2 regions of the Mesorhizobium sp. B283B1A genome follow, and region 1 is predicted to be linked to the other one. Evidence: predicted binding sites of a transcription regulator. Region 1 holds the regulator's gene; the other holds the start of a gene.

What was found. The regulator HrcA, encoded in region 1, represses chaperone genes, less so after heat shock. The targets are predictions, from matches to a motif close to GTTAGCACTCNCNNNNNGNGAGTGCTAAC.
Region 2: a site for HrcA is predicted at 5,260-5,288, ahead of LB577_RS02015 (co-chaperone GroES). Genes of this name have one in related genera too.

What each region holds. Positions count from the first base shown of each region.
Region 1 covers NZ_JAIUIQ010000034.1:47,038-54,893, reverse strand. Annotated here, with positions in the region: gene hemW (radical SAM family heme chaperone HemW) at 1-69, opposite strand, end outside; gene rdgB (RdgB/HAM1 family non-canonical purine NTP pyrophosphatase) at 66-728, opposite strand; gene LB577_RS24615 (VOC family protein) at 728-1,138, opposite strand; gene rph (ribonuclease PH) at 1,318-2,034, opposite strand; gene hrcA (heat-inducible transcriptional repressor HrcA) at 2,243-3,325, shown strand; gene LB577_RS24600 (hypothetical protein) at 3,395-3,592, shown strand; gene LB577_RS24595 (PQQ-dependent sugar dehydrogenase) at 3,665-5,041, shown strand; gene LB577_RS24590 (LysE family translocator) at 5,188-5,805, shown strand; gene cysK (cysteine synthase A) at 5,987-6,967, shown strand; gene LB577_RS24580 (glutathione S-transferase family protein) at 7,143-7,769, shown strand; gene LB577_RS24575 (RNA polymerase sigma factor) at 7,773-7,856, opposite strand, start outside.
Region 2 covers NZ_JAIUIQ010000002.1:124,819-132,674, forward strand. Annotated here, with positions in the region: gene LB577_RS01990 (ABC transporter permease) at 212-1,192, shown strand; gene LB577_RS01995 (cupin domain-containing protein) at 1,225-1,827, opposite strand; gene LB577_RS33240 (DUF982 domain-containing protein) at 2,043-2,753, opposite strand; gene LB577_RS02005 (hypothetical protein) at 2,814-3,029, opposite strand; gene groL (chaperonin GroEL) at 3,098-4,729, opposite strand; gene LB577_RS02015 (co-chaperone GroES) at 4,787-5,101, opposite strand; gene LB577_RS02020 (usg protein) at 5,613-5,891, shown strand; gene LB577_RS02025 (sulfotransferase domain-containing protein) at 5,979-6,584, opposite strand; gene LB577_RS02030 (ATP-binding protein) at 6,802-7,856, opposite strand, start outside.

The sequences.
Region 1 (7,856 bases):
TTTGGCCGCGCAGAACGGCCAATGAATGTAGACGCCGAAGCCGGGGGCCCGGTCGAGCAGCATGCTCATGCCTCGCCCAATCTCGCCAGATCCAATCGTGCCTGGGCGAATTTCTGGAAGGCACGGGCACGGTGCGACAGCGCGGTCGACTGGCCAGGCTTCCAGCCATGCTTTTCCTCGGCGCTCATCTCGCCAAACGTCTTGTCGAAACCATCCGGCAAGAACACCGGGTCGTAGCCGAAGCCGAGCTCGCCGCGCGGCGGCCAGACCAGCGTGCCCTCAGCCTCGCCGCGATAATATTCGGCCTCACCGTCGGGGAAAGCGAGGCAGATGACGGCGACGAAGCGGCCCTTGCGCTGCTCCGGCAAAGCGGCTCCCACTTCCTGCAACGCCACTTCGGTGCGCTGCATGGCCATGGCGAAATCCCTGCTGCCGTCAGGGGTTTCGGCCCAGTTGGCGGTGTAGACGCCGGGCGCGCCATCGAGCGCGTCGACGCACAGGCCGGAATCGTCGGACAGCGCCGGCAGGCCGGTCGCCTTCGCGGCGGCCAGCGCCTTGATGTAGGCGTTTTCCTCGAATGTGGTGCCGGTTTCGTCGGGTTCCGGCAGGCCATAGTCCTTGGCCGACTTCGCCTCGAAGCCGAACGGCCGCATCAGGTCGGCGAACTCGCGCAGCTTGCCGGCATTGTGGCTGGCAACGACGATCTTCTTGCCGTCAAGATTATGCATCAAAGGCCCCAGATTCTTGGCTCGGCAAACTCGATCGAATTGCCCGAGGGGTCGCGTATATAGATCGAACGGCCGCCTTGCGGCCATTCGAATTCGCTTTCGATGGCGATCTTTTTGGCCTCCAGAAGCGCTTTCCAGCCGGCGAGTTCGTCAGCGGTCGCCGCAAAGCAGAGATGGCCTTCGCCGACCGTGCCATGCGGCGGCACCTTCAGCTTGGTATCGGGCGCGGGTGGGATCTTGGTTGCCTCGGCGTTGAAGATGAGCAGCACACCGGGTCCGCAACGGAAGAAGAGGTGGCGGCCTTCGAGCTTGCCGAGGAGGTGAAGGCCGAGGGTGTCGGAGTAGAAGGCTTCGGCCGCCGCCAGATCGGTGACGTAGAGGGCTGATTCAAGAATGGCGGAGGGCGTCACGAGGCGCCCCCCTCTGGCCTGCCGGCCATCTCCCCCTCAGGTGGGGAGATTGGCAGTTTCAACGCCTCGCATCTCACGCCGCCGGAAATTGGCGAAACCCAACCGGATAGCTGATCTCCCCCCTTGAGGGGGAGATGGCCGGCAGGCCAGAGGGGGGCGCTCAAGCTCGCCATTTGGCCCTAAGCCACCGCCATCTGCTGCAAACTCACCAGGCGCTGGATGCCTTTCTTGGCCAGGCCCATCAAATCCGCGAACTGCCCTTCGGAGAACGGCTCGCCCTCGGCGGTGCCCTGGATCTCGACGATGCCGCCCTTGCCGGTCATGACGAAATTGGCGTCGGTGCCGGCCGATGAATCCTCGATGTAATCGAGGTCGATGACCGGCTGGCCGTCATGGATGCCGCAGGAAATCGCCGCGACATGGTCCTTCAGCACCTTGGAAACGCTGGTCATCTGCCGCGCTTCCATCCAGCGCAGGCAGTCGTACAGCGCCACCCAGCCGCCGGTGATCGAGGCGGTGCGGGTGCCGCCATCGGCCTGGATGACGTCGCAGTCGACGGTGATCTGCTGTTCGCCCAGCGCCTGCAGGTCGACCACGGCGCGCAGCGAACGGCCGATGAGACGCTGGATTTCCAGCGTGCGGCCGCCCTGCTTGCCGGCGGATGCCTCGCGGCGCATGCGCTCGCCGGTCGAGCGCGGCAGCATGCCATATTCGGCCGTCACCCAGCCCTTGCCGGAATTGCGCATCCAGCCCGGCACCTTCTCCTCGAGGCTCGCCGTGCACAGGACATGGGTGTCGCCGAACTTCACCAGGCACGAGCCTTCGGCGTGCTTGGAGACGCCGCGCTCGAAGGAGATGGCGCGCATTTCGTCGAATTGGCGTTTGGAGGGGCGCATTCAGGCTTCTTTCCCGTTATTTCTTCAAAATCGGCATTTTTTCGGATTCGTGGCCGGCTTGTAGCCTCACCAAGCCTAGGGCGCAAAGGAAAATGGCCGTACACAGACGCCGGGCGATCTGACGCAGACGCCGGGCGATCTGATGCAGACACCGGGTTGCGCCCACCGTGCCGAAGTCTATATCCTGAACAAGGAGGTTTTTGGCCGTATGACCAAGGCAGTCGATCCGAGTTCGCAATCGCCCGCACTTCAATCACTCGACATGCGCTCACGCGACATCTTCCGGCGCATCGTCGATTCCTATCTCAGGGATGGCGAGCCCGTGGGCTCGCGCAGCCTGTCGCGCATCCTGCCCTCCTCGCTGTCGCCGGCTACCATCCGCAATGTGATGAGCGACCTGGAACATCTCGGGCTGATCTATGCGCCGCACATCTCGGCCGGCCGGCTGCCGACGCAGGCCGGCCTGCGTTTCTTCGTCGATGCCTTCATGGAACTTGGCGACCTCTCCGACGAGGAGCGCCGCACCATCGAGGCACAGGTGCGGGCCTCGGGCTCGGGCGCGACGCTGGAGCATATGCTGACCGAGGCCAGCCAGATGCTGTCGGGCATGTCGCGCGGCGCCGGCCTGGTGCTGGCCGCCAAGAACGAGGTGGCGCTGAAGCACATCGAATTCATCCAGCTGGAGCCGACCAAGGCACTTGCCGTGCTGGTGTCGCAGAATGGCGACGTCGAAAACCGCGTCGTCGAGCTGCCCGCCGGCATCACCGTCTCGCAATTGCACGAGGCCTCGAATTTCCTCAACGCGCATATTCGAGGCCGCACGCTGGCCGAGGCACGGACCGAGATCGCTCGCATCAAGGAAGAGACAAGGGCAGCGCTGGACACGCTGTCGCAGGATCTCGTCGAGAAGGGGCTGGCGGTATGGGCGGGCGCCGAAAGCGGCCTGCCGGCGCGGCTCATCGTGCGCGGCCGGGCCAACCTCCTCGAAAACGTCACCGCGCAGGCCGATATCGAACTGCTGCGGCACCTGTTCGAGGACATGGAGACGCAGGATGGGCTGATCCAGCTGCTTGACCTGGCCGAGCAGGGATCAGGGGTGCGCATCTTCATCGGCTCGGAAAACAAGCTGTTCTCGCTGTCGGGCTCGTCGCTGGTGGTCGCGCCCTATCGCGACAAGGATGCCCGCGTCGTCGGCGCGCTCGGCGTCATCGGCCCGACCCGGCTGAATTACGCGCGCATCGTGCCGATGGTGGATTACACGGCACAGCTGATATCGCGCATGCTGCGCTAGGTGTATTGATATTCAGCCGGCCTGCGAGCGGCGACTTCCTGCGCTTCCTGGCCGCCAAGGAGAAAAAGAATGGCGCTCGAAGAGTTCAAGGCCCGGATCAGCCTGCTGCTGGAGGAAATGGTCAACCAGCCGGAAGACCAGCACGAAATCCAGGAACAGCTGCGCGAGAAGCTGCGCGAAATGCGCGCCATGGGCCTGCCGCTGCCGGCGGATCTCGTCGCCTTGGAAAAGCGCCTCGACGACGATTTTTACGCCGCCGGGACCTGAACCCGGAAGCAAGACGGAACCCAGGGACAAACCGGCCGTTGATTTCCTTCGCGACCAGGTGGAGGGACGACAATGATCGCTGGGACCCGAATGGCCGGACTGGGGCTTTCCGCACTGCTCCTCGCGACCGCGGCGTTCGCCCAGCAGGCCGATCAGCCGGTGCTGAAGGGTCCGGCCGCCTTTGGCGACTGGCGCGCCGACAAGCCCGGCGTGCGCCGCCTGATCAAGCCGGAAGACCTGCCGAAGCCCAATGTCGCCAAGTCGGCCTCGAACAGCGCCGGCCTTGCCGAAAGGCCGGCGGACGCCAAACCCCAACTGCCGGAAGGCTTTTCAGCCGAGCTGATCGCGTCGGGCATCGACAATCCGCGGGTGGTGCGCACAGCACCCAATGGCGACCTGTTCGTCGCCGACAGCGAAGCCAACCAGGTCCGCGTCTACCGCCTGACCGAGGGCAGCGCCAAACCCGCCGAGAAAAGCATCTTCGCCGGCGATCTCAACCAGCCCTACGGCATTGCCTTCTACCCGCCGGGCAGCGACCCGCAATGGGTCTACGTCGCCAACAGCGACAGCATCGTGCGCTTTGCCTACCGCAATGGCGACCTCAAGGCATCCGCCGACCCGGAAACCATCGTCGACGACATTCCCTCGAACCATCACTGGACGCGCGACATCGCCTTTTCGCCTGACGGCAAGACGCTCTATCTGTCGGTCGGCTCGGGCTCGAACGCCGCCGGGGAAATGGGCAAGAACCCGAGAGGCGGACTCGAGGCATGGGTCAAGTCAAAGCCGCTCGGCGCCAGCTGGGGCTCCGAAGAGGGACGCGCCGACGTGCAGGCCTTCGACCCCGACGGCAAGAACGGCCGCACCGTCGCCACCGGCCTGCGCAACTGCTCGGGCATGACCGTCCAGCCGGCGACCGGCGCGCTGTGGTGCGTCGTCAACGAGCGCGATGCGCTCGGCGACAATGTGCCAGCCGAATACGCCACATCGGTCAGGGAAGGCGCCTTCTATGGCTGGCCCTGGTACTATATCGGCAACAACGAAGATCCGCGCCACAACGGCGAGCGCCCCGACCTTGCCGGCAAGGTCGATATTCCCGATGTGCTGATGCAGGCGCATTCGGCGCCGCTCAACATCGCCTTCTACGACGGCAAGGACCTGCCCGCGGACGCGGGATTTCCGAGGGAATACCGCGGCGATGCCTTCGTCGCCCTGCACGGCTCCTGGAACCGCGGCAACAGGACCGGCTACAAGGTCGTGCGCCTGCTGTTCAGGGATGGCAAGCCGACCGGCGAATACGAGGATTTCATGACCGGCTTCGTCGTCTCCAACGGCGAGGTGTGGGGCCGGCCGGTCGGCGTGACGGTGGCCAAGGATGGCGCGCTGATCGTGACCGAAGACGGCAACGGCACCATCTGGCGCGTGACCTACGATGGCGGCCGTTCCTGATCCTGCAGGGCGGCGCAGCCCCTTCACCCGGATGAGGGGGCCAGCGCGACGTATCTCGGATGTCTGGTGCAATGGATTCCGACCCCAGAGAATTCAATTCTGGCCCGTTCCATGCGACAAGGCAGGCCAATCCGGGACCACCAGCCATGACCCTCACCGGCTTTCTCGCCTACAGTGCCGCCCTCGGCATCGCCGCCGCCATTCCCGGTCCCGGCGTCACCGCGCTGGTCGCGCGGGCGCTCGGCTCCGGCTTCCGTTCATCGCTGGCCATGTCCTTTGGCCTGATGCTCGGCGACCTCACCTACCTGACCGCCGTGGTGCTCGGCCTCGCCTTCGTCGCGCAGACTTTCGGCATGGTGTTCCTGGCGATCAAATGGGCCGGCGTCGCGTATCTGGCTTTTCTCGGCTGGCGTTTCTGGACCGCCGGTATCACCGCTGAAACCGTCGAGGCGAAGAAGGGCAAGGGCGGGTTGGCGTCGAGTTTCGTCGCCGGGCTGACCGTCACGCTCGGCAATCCGAAGACGATGATCTTCTACCTGGCGATCACGCCCACCATCGTCGACCTGAAGACCATCACGCTGGCCGATTACGGCATTCTGGTCGCGCTGACGATCGTCGTCCTATTCGTCGTGCCGGTGCCCTACCTTGCGCTGGCCGCCAAGGCGCGCTGGTTCCTGAAATCGCCGCGTGCGCTGAAGGTGCTGAACCGCACCGCCGCCGGCTTCATGGTCGGCGCCGCGGCGGCGATCGCCGCCCGCCAATAGCCTCTGCTCGGCCAAAATATTCCAGATATCGGCCTTTTCGGAAAACGGTTTTCCGAGACGGAGGCGCTTTAGACATGCGCCCCACTCGGATATTCTTCGCTGACGGTCTATCTTGCGCGACCGAAGGCCCTTTGCCGCCAATTGCCTGAAATTACTTGCCTGACTCCTGGGAGCGAAACCAATGAACAAGCCTGTCACCTCCGCCCGCGCCCCCGGCCGCGGCCGCATCTATAATTCCATCACCGACACGATCGGCGACACACCCCTGGTGCGGCTCGACAAATTCGCCAAGGAAAAGGGCATCGTCGCCAAGCTCGTCGCCAAGCTCGAATTCTTCAACCCGATCGCTTCGGTCAAGGACCGCATCGGCGTGGCGATGATCGAGGCGCTGGAGGAGGCCGGCAAGATTTCTCCCGGCAAGACCACGCTGATCGAACCGACCTCCGGCAACACCGGCATCGCGCTCGCCTTCGCCGCCGCCGCCAAGGGCTACAAGCTGATCCTGACCATGCCGGAAACGATGTCGGTCGAGCGCCGCAAGATGCTGGCGCTGCTCGGTGCCGAACTGGTGCTGACCGAGGGCCCGAAAGGCATGAAAGGCGCCATCGCCAAGGCCGACGAGCTGGCCGCGACCATCCCCAACGCGATCATCCCGCAGCAGTTCGAAAACCCGGCCAACCCGGAGATCCACCGCAAGACGACGGCCGAGGAGATCTGGAACGACACGCATGGCGGGGTCGACATCTTCGTCGCCGGCATCGGCACCGGCGGCACCATCACCGGCGTCGGCCAGGTGCTGAAGAAGCACAAACCCTCGCTGCATGTCGTCGCCGTCGAGCCGGAGGCATCGCCGGTGCTGTCGGGCGGCCAGCCCGGTCCGCACAAGATCCAGGGCATCGGCGCCGGCTTCGCGCCGAAAATCCTCGACACCACGATCTATGACGAGATCGTCAAGGTCTCGAACGAGGATTCCGTCGCCAATGCCCGTCTCGTCGCCCGCCTCGAAGGCGTGCCGGTCGGCATTTCATCGGGTGCCGCGCTGCAGGCGGCAATCGTCGTCGGCTCGCGGCCGGAAAACAAGGGCAAGACCCTGGTTGTGGTCATCCCCGACTTCGCCGAACGCTACCTGTCGACGATCCTGTTCGAAGGGCTGGGGGCGTAGGCGCGCGGAACTTAAGCGCCGAGATCCTTCGCCCGACAGCATAGAAAGTTCTGCATCGACCAGCCATCTGGCCCGCTGAAAAACCAGCCGTGGCGACCGCCGCCCGCTTGAGCATAACCCTGCTTCCGGTCCATATCGCCTACGGCCTGATTGGTGCGGGCCGGGGGAGAATCCGATGTACAAACTCTACACACGGCCCGGCAGCGGCGGCTTCGTCGTCGAGGCGGCGCTGGCGCTGGCGAACGCGCCGTTCGAGCAGATCGACGTGCCGAAGACCGACCGGCCGGACCCGGCCTTCCTCGACATCAGCCCGCTGAACCAGGTGCCGGTGCTGACCTTGCCGGACGGGCAGTCGATGACCGAATCGGCGGCGATCTGCATCCTGCTGGCCGAGCGCCATCCCGAGGCCGGCCTGGCGCCGGCGATCGGCGCGCCGGCTCGCGTCGATTTCCTGCGCTGGATGGCCTTCATGTCTTCGGTGCTCTATCCGGCGGTGCTGCGTTTCTACTACGCGCCTCGCTACACGTCCGATGCCGACGGCACGAAGGCCGTCAAGCAGGCCGCGGTCGCCGAGATGGATCGTGGCTTCGCCGTTCTCGACAACGCGCTCAAAGGCCGTGACTGGCTGGTCGGCGACGGCCTGTCGCTGGCCGACATCTATCTCATCATGCTGGTGGCCTGGCATCCAGACATCGAGAGCGCGCGGATGGCATGGCCGAACATCGAACGCTTATGGGCGCGACTGCGCGGCCATCCGCTGATGAAGACGCTCAACACCTCGCACGAGATGTGGCCGGGCTGAAGGTCAATTTCGCAGCGCTGCCCGTTTGCCTTGCAGGAAGCGCCGTACCGCCGGGTCGCGCTCGAGGCCGATCGCCCGGTCATAGGC
Region 2 (7,856 bases), on a different contig from region 1:
GGGTGCATCGGCATGCGCTTCCACCTTCCCCCCTTGTGGAGGAAGGTGGATTGCCGCGCAGCGGCAAGACGGATGAGGGGTCCAGGGAACGCCAACGTCTCACTCCGCTGGAGCACCCCTCATCCGTCTCGGCGCTATCGCGCCGATCCACCTTCTCCCACAAGGGGAGAAGGGAAAGATGCGTCGCGCCAACTCTATCGCGAGCCACCCCATGAGCACCACCGCGATCACCCCCGTCCCCTTCGGCCGCCGCCTAAAGCGCTTCATGGCCGACCGGCCGCTGATCCCGCTGATCATCTTGCTCGTCATCCTGGTGGTGATCCTGCAGATCCTGCGCCCCGGCATCGTCAACGAGCGCTGGATCGCCAACACCATCAAATTCGCCATTCCGCTGGCGATCCTCGCCGGCTGCCAGACCATGACCATGCTGACCGGCGGCATCGACCTGTCGGTCGGCACGGTGGCGACGATGAGCGCCTTCATCATGGCGACGCAAGTCGTCAACCAGGACCCGGCGGTGGCTTTCCTGCTGGCGATGATGCCGGCGGTGCTGATCGGGTTGGTCAACGGCATCGGCGTCGGCGTCTTCCGCGTCCACCCGCTGATCATGACGCTCGGCACCAGCCTGATCGGCACCGGTTGCCTGCAGGTCTACCAGCGTACGGTGATCGCGTCCGGCGCCAAAATCCCTGACTTCCTCGCCTGGCTCGGCACCGGCGTCACCTCGGGCTTTCCCAACGCCCTGCTGTTGTTCGTGCCGCTCGCCGCGCTGATCGTCTTCACGCTCGCCCGCACCGGCTTCGGCCGCCTGCTCTACGCAGTCGGCGACAATGAGCGCGCAACGCGGCTGTCGGGCGTGCAGTACTGGCAGGTGATCACCGCGCTCTACATCACCTCCAGCGTGCTCGCCGGCATCACCGGTCTGCTCTACATCGGCCTCATCAAGGCCCCGTCGCTCTCGCTCGCCGAACCCCTGGTGCTGCCCTCGGTCGCCGCCGCCGTCATCGGCGGCACCTCCATCTTCGGCGGCCGCGGCGGCTATACCGGCACCATCATCGGCGCCTTGATCCTCACCGTGCTAACGACGCTGCTGACCATCCTGCAGATGCCGGAGGGGGCGAGACGGATCTTGTTCGGGCTGATCGTGCTGTTCGTGACGGCGGCTTATTTGCGGATAGTGGAGGAGCGGTAGTTCCCGACCGCCTGGCCTTCGCTGGAACCGCCTCAGTCTTTCTTCCAGGCCGTCAGCAACGGCCCCTCGCTTCCATAGACAGGGTCCTTTCGCGGACGGCCTACCCTGGGGATCGTCACGATCGCCTTGGCGTGGTCGGCGGTGGTCGTGCATATGTCGTAGGTGCCGGATGCGGGATAGGCGCCAACCACGAGGAAGTCGCCGGACGCCGAGATCCGCTGGTGTCCGGTGCCGGCCGGGAGAACCGCGACATCGCCCGCCTTCAGCGCCAGCGTTCGTCCCTTATCGCCGCCAAACTGAACTTTGGCCGTGCCGCGCGCGACGCCGAGCACTTCGTGGATGCGCGAATGGTAATGAACGTAGCTGTAGATGCCGTCGCGCCAGTTGTCGCCCCAGCCATTGGCGCCGAAAAGCTCCTCCATGACCGCTGCGGGATCGAATTCTTGCGGCAGCCGCACGGCGCCGCGATAGACGACAAGCGGCCAGGATGGATGGTTGGGCACCAGACCATCGTCCCTGAACCTGAATTCATTCGGTTTTCGCGGCCTTACGAGATCGGCGGCCTGTCGCCTGTCTGGTCTTGCAACGCCGGTAACCTGTTCGGCTGCTTTCTTCATGCTTTGCAGGATGCTCATGACATGGCCTCGCATCAGGGAACCGACGCCGGCTAGAGCATTTCACCGTTTCACGGAAACGGCGAACCGCTCTATCTCTTTGTTTTTACGCAATTCCGGACGGAAAACCGTGTCACACTTTTCCTGGAATTGCTCTAAACCTGTGTGCCCGTCGCTTGGTTCCATCAAGGCTGTGCCCGCCGCCTGGCGCGAAAGCCGAGCGGCGGGCCCTATGGTCAACCCGCGAGTTCGCCCGCACGCGGCGCATCGCCCAGCGCTACGGCCGGCGCAACCATGTCCTGCACCAATATGTCATTGCGTCGTGCAAAGCTGACCAGCGTTGCCCGCACGGTTTCGGGGTCGATCTCGCCGGCAATGCCGGCCTTGCAGGCGTTGAGCGCAATGGCGTGCGCGCCGTTGCGGCCGGCGGCCGGCCAATCCTGCAACAGGGCGTAGGCTTCCATCACATTCTCGATCCCAACCGGAAAGCCCATTCCGACCAGAACGGTGACCGGTTCTTCAAACTGCCCGCGATTCATGGCTTTTGCCTCCTCTCGATTATGCGGCACCTGCGGCGGACCTGACACAGGAGAGCGCGGCCCGCCGCCGCCGACAGGGTGCATGGATGTCTTGTATGGAAGATTGAGCCGCCGGTTGGGCACCGCCGATCGCGCCCGGCTCGACCTGGGCAGTTCGATCCTGGCCGGCCCGATGTTGGCCGGCCCGATGTTGGCTGAGTCCAGCGCCGGCATGCCCCTGCCTGGCGCCGGCAACATCCTGTGTGCCTTCACCAGCGCCTCGAGCCAGGCGGCGACGGCAAATGGAGATCGGCTGCGGCCGTCAAGCCAGGCCGCAATCTCTCCTTGCGGACGGCCGAGTTCGGCGGCGAGGTCAGCCGCCTCCCATCTCAGTATTCTCAGGCATTCACGCAACCGGCCCGCGATCACGTCTCCACCTCCAAACAACAACGCCCTTCATCTTCTGTGCGGCGAACATCGCTCGCCGGTTCAACCGCCGGCAGCCGCCGCCGACACCTGCTGCGCCGCCAGGAACATCAGCGCCGAGGCGGCGGTGCGCCGGCTCCAGCCGGCGGCTTCGGCCATGTCGAGCAGCCCTGCCAGTCGCGGCTGCAGCACGCTGCGGCATTCTTTTTCGTAGGCCAGGAACTCCTTTGCCTCATGTGTCGGCGCCGGCAGGGGTCCAAGGCCAGCCATCGCATCCATGTTTACCTCCGCTCGATTTCATCCTGATGCCCGCTCCCCAGCCGGGGAGCGGGCGGTCATGCATGGGCTCAGAAATCCATGCCGGCACCGGCGGGCATCGCCGGGCTGGCGGCTTCCTTCTTCGGTTTCTCGGCCACCATCGCCTCGGTGGTCACCAGCAGGCCGGCGACGGAGGCTGCGTCCTGCAGCGCCGTGCGCACCACCTTGGCCGGGTCGATCACGCCCTGGCCATAGAGATCGCCGAACTCGTTGGTCTGCGCATTCCAGCCCCAGCCGAACTCGCTCTTCTCGCGCAGCTTGCCGACGATGATCGAGCCTTCGGCGCCGGCATTCTCGGCGATCTGGCGCACCGGCGTTTCGATCGCGCGGCGCACGATCTCGACACCGGTCTTCTGGTCGGGATTGTCGGTCTGGACGGCATCAAGCGCCCTGGCGGCTCGAAGCAACGCGACGCCGCCACCGGGCAGCACGCCTTCCTCGACTGCCGCGCGCGTGGCATGGAGCGCATCGTCGACGCGGTCCTTGCGCTCCTTGACCTCGACCTCGGTCGAGCCGCCGACGCGGATCACCGCGACGCCGCCGGCAAGCTTGGCCAGCCGCTCCTGCAGCTTCTCGCGGTCGTAGTCCGAGGTGGTCTCCTCGATCTGCGCCTTGATCTGCGCGACGCGGCCCTGAATCTCTTCCTTGCGGCCGACACCGTCGACGATGGTGGTGTTCTCCTTCTCGACCACCACCTTCTTGGCGCGGCCCAGCATCTCCAGCGTCACATTCTCCAGTTTGATGCCGAGATCTTCCGAGATCGCCGTGCCGCCGGTGAGGATGGCGATGTCCTCCAGCATGGCCTTGCGGCGGTCGCCGAAGCCGGGCGCCTTGACGGCAGCAACCTTGAGGCCGCCGCGCAGCTTGTTGACCACCAGCGTGGCCAGCGCCTCGCCCTCGACATCCTCGGCGATGATCAGCAGCGGCTTGCCCGACTGCACCACCGCCTCCAGCGCCGGAAGCAGCGCCTGCAGGTTTGAGAGCTTCTTCTCGTGGATCAACACATAGGGCTCGTCGAGTTCGACGCGCATCTTGTCCTGATTGGTAATGAAATAAGGGCTGAGATAGCCGCGGTCGAACTGCATGCCCTCAACGACTTCGAGCTCGGTCTCGGCGGTCTTGGCCTCCTCGACGGTGATCACCCCTTCATTGCCGACCTTCTCCATCGCCTCGGCGAGGAAGCGGCCGATCTCGGCATCGCCGTTGGCCGAGATGGTGCCGACCTGCGCGATCTCGTCATTCCTGGTCACGTCGCGGGCATTGGCCTTCAGCTCTGCCACCACCGCCTCCACGGCCTTGTCGATGCCGCGCTTCAGGTCCATCGGATTCATGCCCGAGGCAACCGCCTTGGCGCCTTCCTTGACGATGGCCTGGGCAAGAACGGTCGCCGTCGTGGTGCCGTCGCCGGCGATGTCGTTGGTCTTGGACGCCACTTCGCGCACCATCTGCGCGCCCATGTTCTCGAACTTGTCCTCAAGCTCGATCTCCTTGGCAACGGTGACGCCGTCCTTGGTGATGCGCGGGGCGCCGAACGATTTGTCGATCACCACGTTGCGGCCCTTGGGGCCGAGCGTCACCTTCACCGCATTGGCAAGAATATCGACGCCGCGCAGCATCTTCTCGCGCGCTTCGGTATGGAATTTAACCTCTTTGGCAGCCATTGGATCACTCCTTCATCTAGGCAGCATTCGTTGACTGGTTGAATTTCCAAGAAGCCGTCAGGCGGCCTTCTTGATCTGCGCGGCCTCTTCGATCACGCCCATCACGTCACTTTCCTTCATGACGAGCAGATCCTGGCCGTCGAGCCGGATTTCGGTGCCGGACCACTTGCCGAACAGGATGCGGTCGCCGACCTTGACGTCGAGCTCGACCAGCTTGCCGCCGTCGTCGCGCGCGCCGGGACCGACAGCGAGTACCTCGCCTTCCTGCGGCTTCTCCTTGGCGGTGTCGGGAATGATGATGCCGCCCGCGGTCTTTTCCTCGGCGTCGATGCGGCGGACCAGGATACGGTCATGCAATGGACGGAACGCCATTTCGTTCTCCTTCTGGACAAACATGTTTTTCGCGGTTCCTCCGCAACCGGACCGGCAAAATCGGCCGGCGCGGAACGCAGCGACCCTTGCTCAGGCATCGCGCGCGCATATCGAGCTAGTTTTGCCGTTTTTCGGTTTCAAGAGCCCCGCCAAAAAATTTTGGCACTCATGCGCCGCGAGTGCCAAGAGCCTGTTATCGCGACCTTATCCAGGTCGGATGCCGGCTTGAATCTTCGATCTTTGTTCAACAGATTATAGGCGGCCGGCGCATCCCGGGCGCCGGAACCGCGATCCGCTCAAGGAGTTGTTTGCAGACGGAGCACATCGATGGACCAACAGATTTGTTCGCCGCTCAAATCCACCCCTGCCGCCGAAAGCTCCAACCGCGCGCTTGACCGCCTGCTCCAGGCTACCAGCGACGGCGGCGTCTCGGCACTACGCCAGCCGAGCGGCGATTCCATCACCCTTTTGACAGGCTGGATGCCTAATACCCGACAGGAAGGAGAAACGAATGATCGCAAGCGTCAGCAAGGAATTCCGTCTCCAGATGGAAGGCTACGGCCTGACCACGGCGGAGATTCACTATCACCTGCCCGATCATCCGAGCCTGCTCCAGCTCTATGTCTGGCAGGATTATGACCTTGCGCCCGAGTTCCCCGAACTTCACGGGTTCCTATCCTATTGGGAGCGCGAACTCGAAGGCCCGCTGCACTCGGTTCGCGTCGCCCACCACCGGCTGATCCAGCCTTCGGAATGGCGGGCCATCGACGGCATCATCGCTATCCAGTAGCGCGAGCGACCCGCTCCAAACTCGCCAAATCCATGGGGCTGGGTCGGAAGTCGAAGTAGACATTTGGAGGCGACGCGCGGCACCAGCTCACCAGAAGCCGATCAACGACCTCAATATCGCCGTTGGGCCGATCGCTTCCCGGCAGGTCCTGCGAAACCCGGCTCGGCCCGTTGCAGCAAGCACGTCGCCATCGATGTCGGCTAGGATAAGGCGTGCATTGCGCCATCCGATCCTGGCGAGCGCCGATGCCAGATCCGCGCGCGCCGGATCGAACGGGCCCTGGTTGGCGGCCGGATCCGCGGGCCGGTCGATGTCATTGCTCGCACCGATCGCGTGCCGAGGGATGGTCACGGTGGTGCCGGCGTCGAAAGGCGGAGAAAGATCGAGGAACCGGGAAATCGCACCGAGGCAAAGCGCAGGTTCGCAAACGAGCTGCTCATAGGCCACGAAATGCACGGGTGCGCCGGTGCGGCGCAGGGCTTCCATGGCAAAGTAAAACTGGTTCCAATAATCGGCAGGTGTGCGGAACCTGTAGGCCATCTTTGGGTGCGCAAAATCCTGCTTGAGTTCGAATGGCCTGTTCAGGAATGGACCGAGATGTTTGGCCGGCCGGAAAATGCTGTCGTTTCGGCTGAAGCGGAACCATGACAGGAGCTGGGTGATGGGATCCTTGCTCATCACGATGATGGGCAAGTCTCCATATCCAAGGTCGCGTCCGTTCATCAGGGCCGGAAAGATCCCATGCTTCCAAAAGCCCTGGTCGAAGACGACAGACACCCCGAGATGAGTTTCCACCAGGTGCTTCGCGAGATTCGTGCCGGACCTCGGCGTCCCCATGATACGCACCCGGGCGACCTTGCCCTCAGCCTGCCTATGCGATCCGTCGGGTGTTGAACGCGTCATGGCCCCCTCACAGCGCCAGGCTCCCTTGCTCCGCCTCCTCGGCGTTGGGGTCGCCGGGCGCCGTTGCCCAGGCGAGTTCGACCAGAGTCACGGTGCGCTTTCCCGTGCCGTCGAGCTGGCAAACGATGAGCCCCTGCTCCTCGATATAGGTCAGGAGGCGCCGGGCACGGCGCAGCGAGTGCGAGCCATAGGCGCGCGCGATCGCGGCATCGCTCGGGCACGGCCAGCCCTCCTTCGCCGCGCGAGCGATCATCATGAACACGCCCTGCATGTCGTCGGGCAGCAGCGAGGCGCGGACGGAAACGTCCCTCCATGCGTCATCCTGCGTCGTCTCGGAGCCGAGGCCGGCGCGAGCTCGCGTCAGCATGCGGCGGAACGCGGGCAGGTCCGGCACGACCGAGGCGAGGCCCTCGATGCGGCAGCGAACCACGAACTCCTGATAGAGCACGCCGATGACGCGGAACCCCGCATCGGGCTCGGCCAGCACGGCGCGCAGCACGCGGTCGACACGCTCGCGCCGCTCCGCCAGATCCTCCGCGCTGATCAGCGGCTCAGCTGGTTCGGGGCGGATTTCCAGGGCCGCCGACTTCGCCGCCATCAGTTGGTCGAGCAGGTCCGGCGACGCCGTCCGGCGCGGCGCGCGCGCCGTTTCGGGCGGCGGGGCGGCCAGGATGACGGCGCGGGCATCCTCGAGCGCGGATTCCGGCAGCGGCATCAACCGTGGCGTGCCGTTGCGGGGGCTGGTATCGGTCGGGCCGATGCGCAGGCCGAGCGGCCGGCGCGACAGTGCCGGACCCAACGCCATGAACTGCCCGCGTTCCAGGTCGCGGAAAGCCTCGGCCTGCCGCCGCTCCATGCCCAGAAGGTCGGCGGCGCGCGCCATGTCGATGTCGAGGAAGGTGCGGCCCATGAGGAAATTGGAGGCTTCCGCCGCGACGTTCTTGGCGAGCTTGGCCAGCCGCTGCGTGGCGATGATGCCGGCCAGCCCGCGCTTGCGGCCACGGCACATCAGGTTGGTCATGGCGCCGAGCGACAGTTTGCGCGCTTCGTCCGAAACCTCGC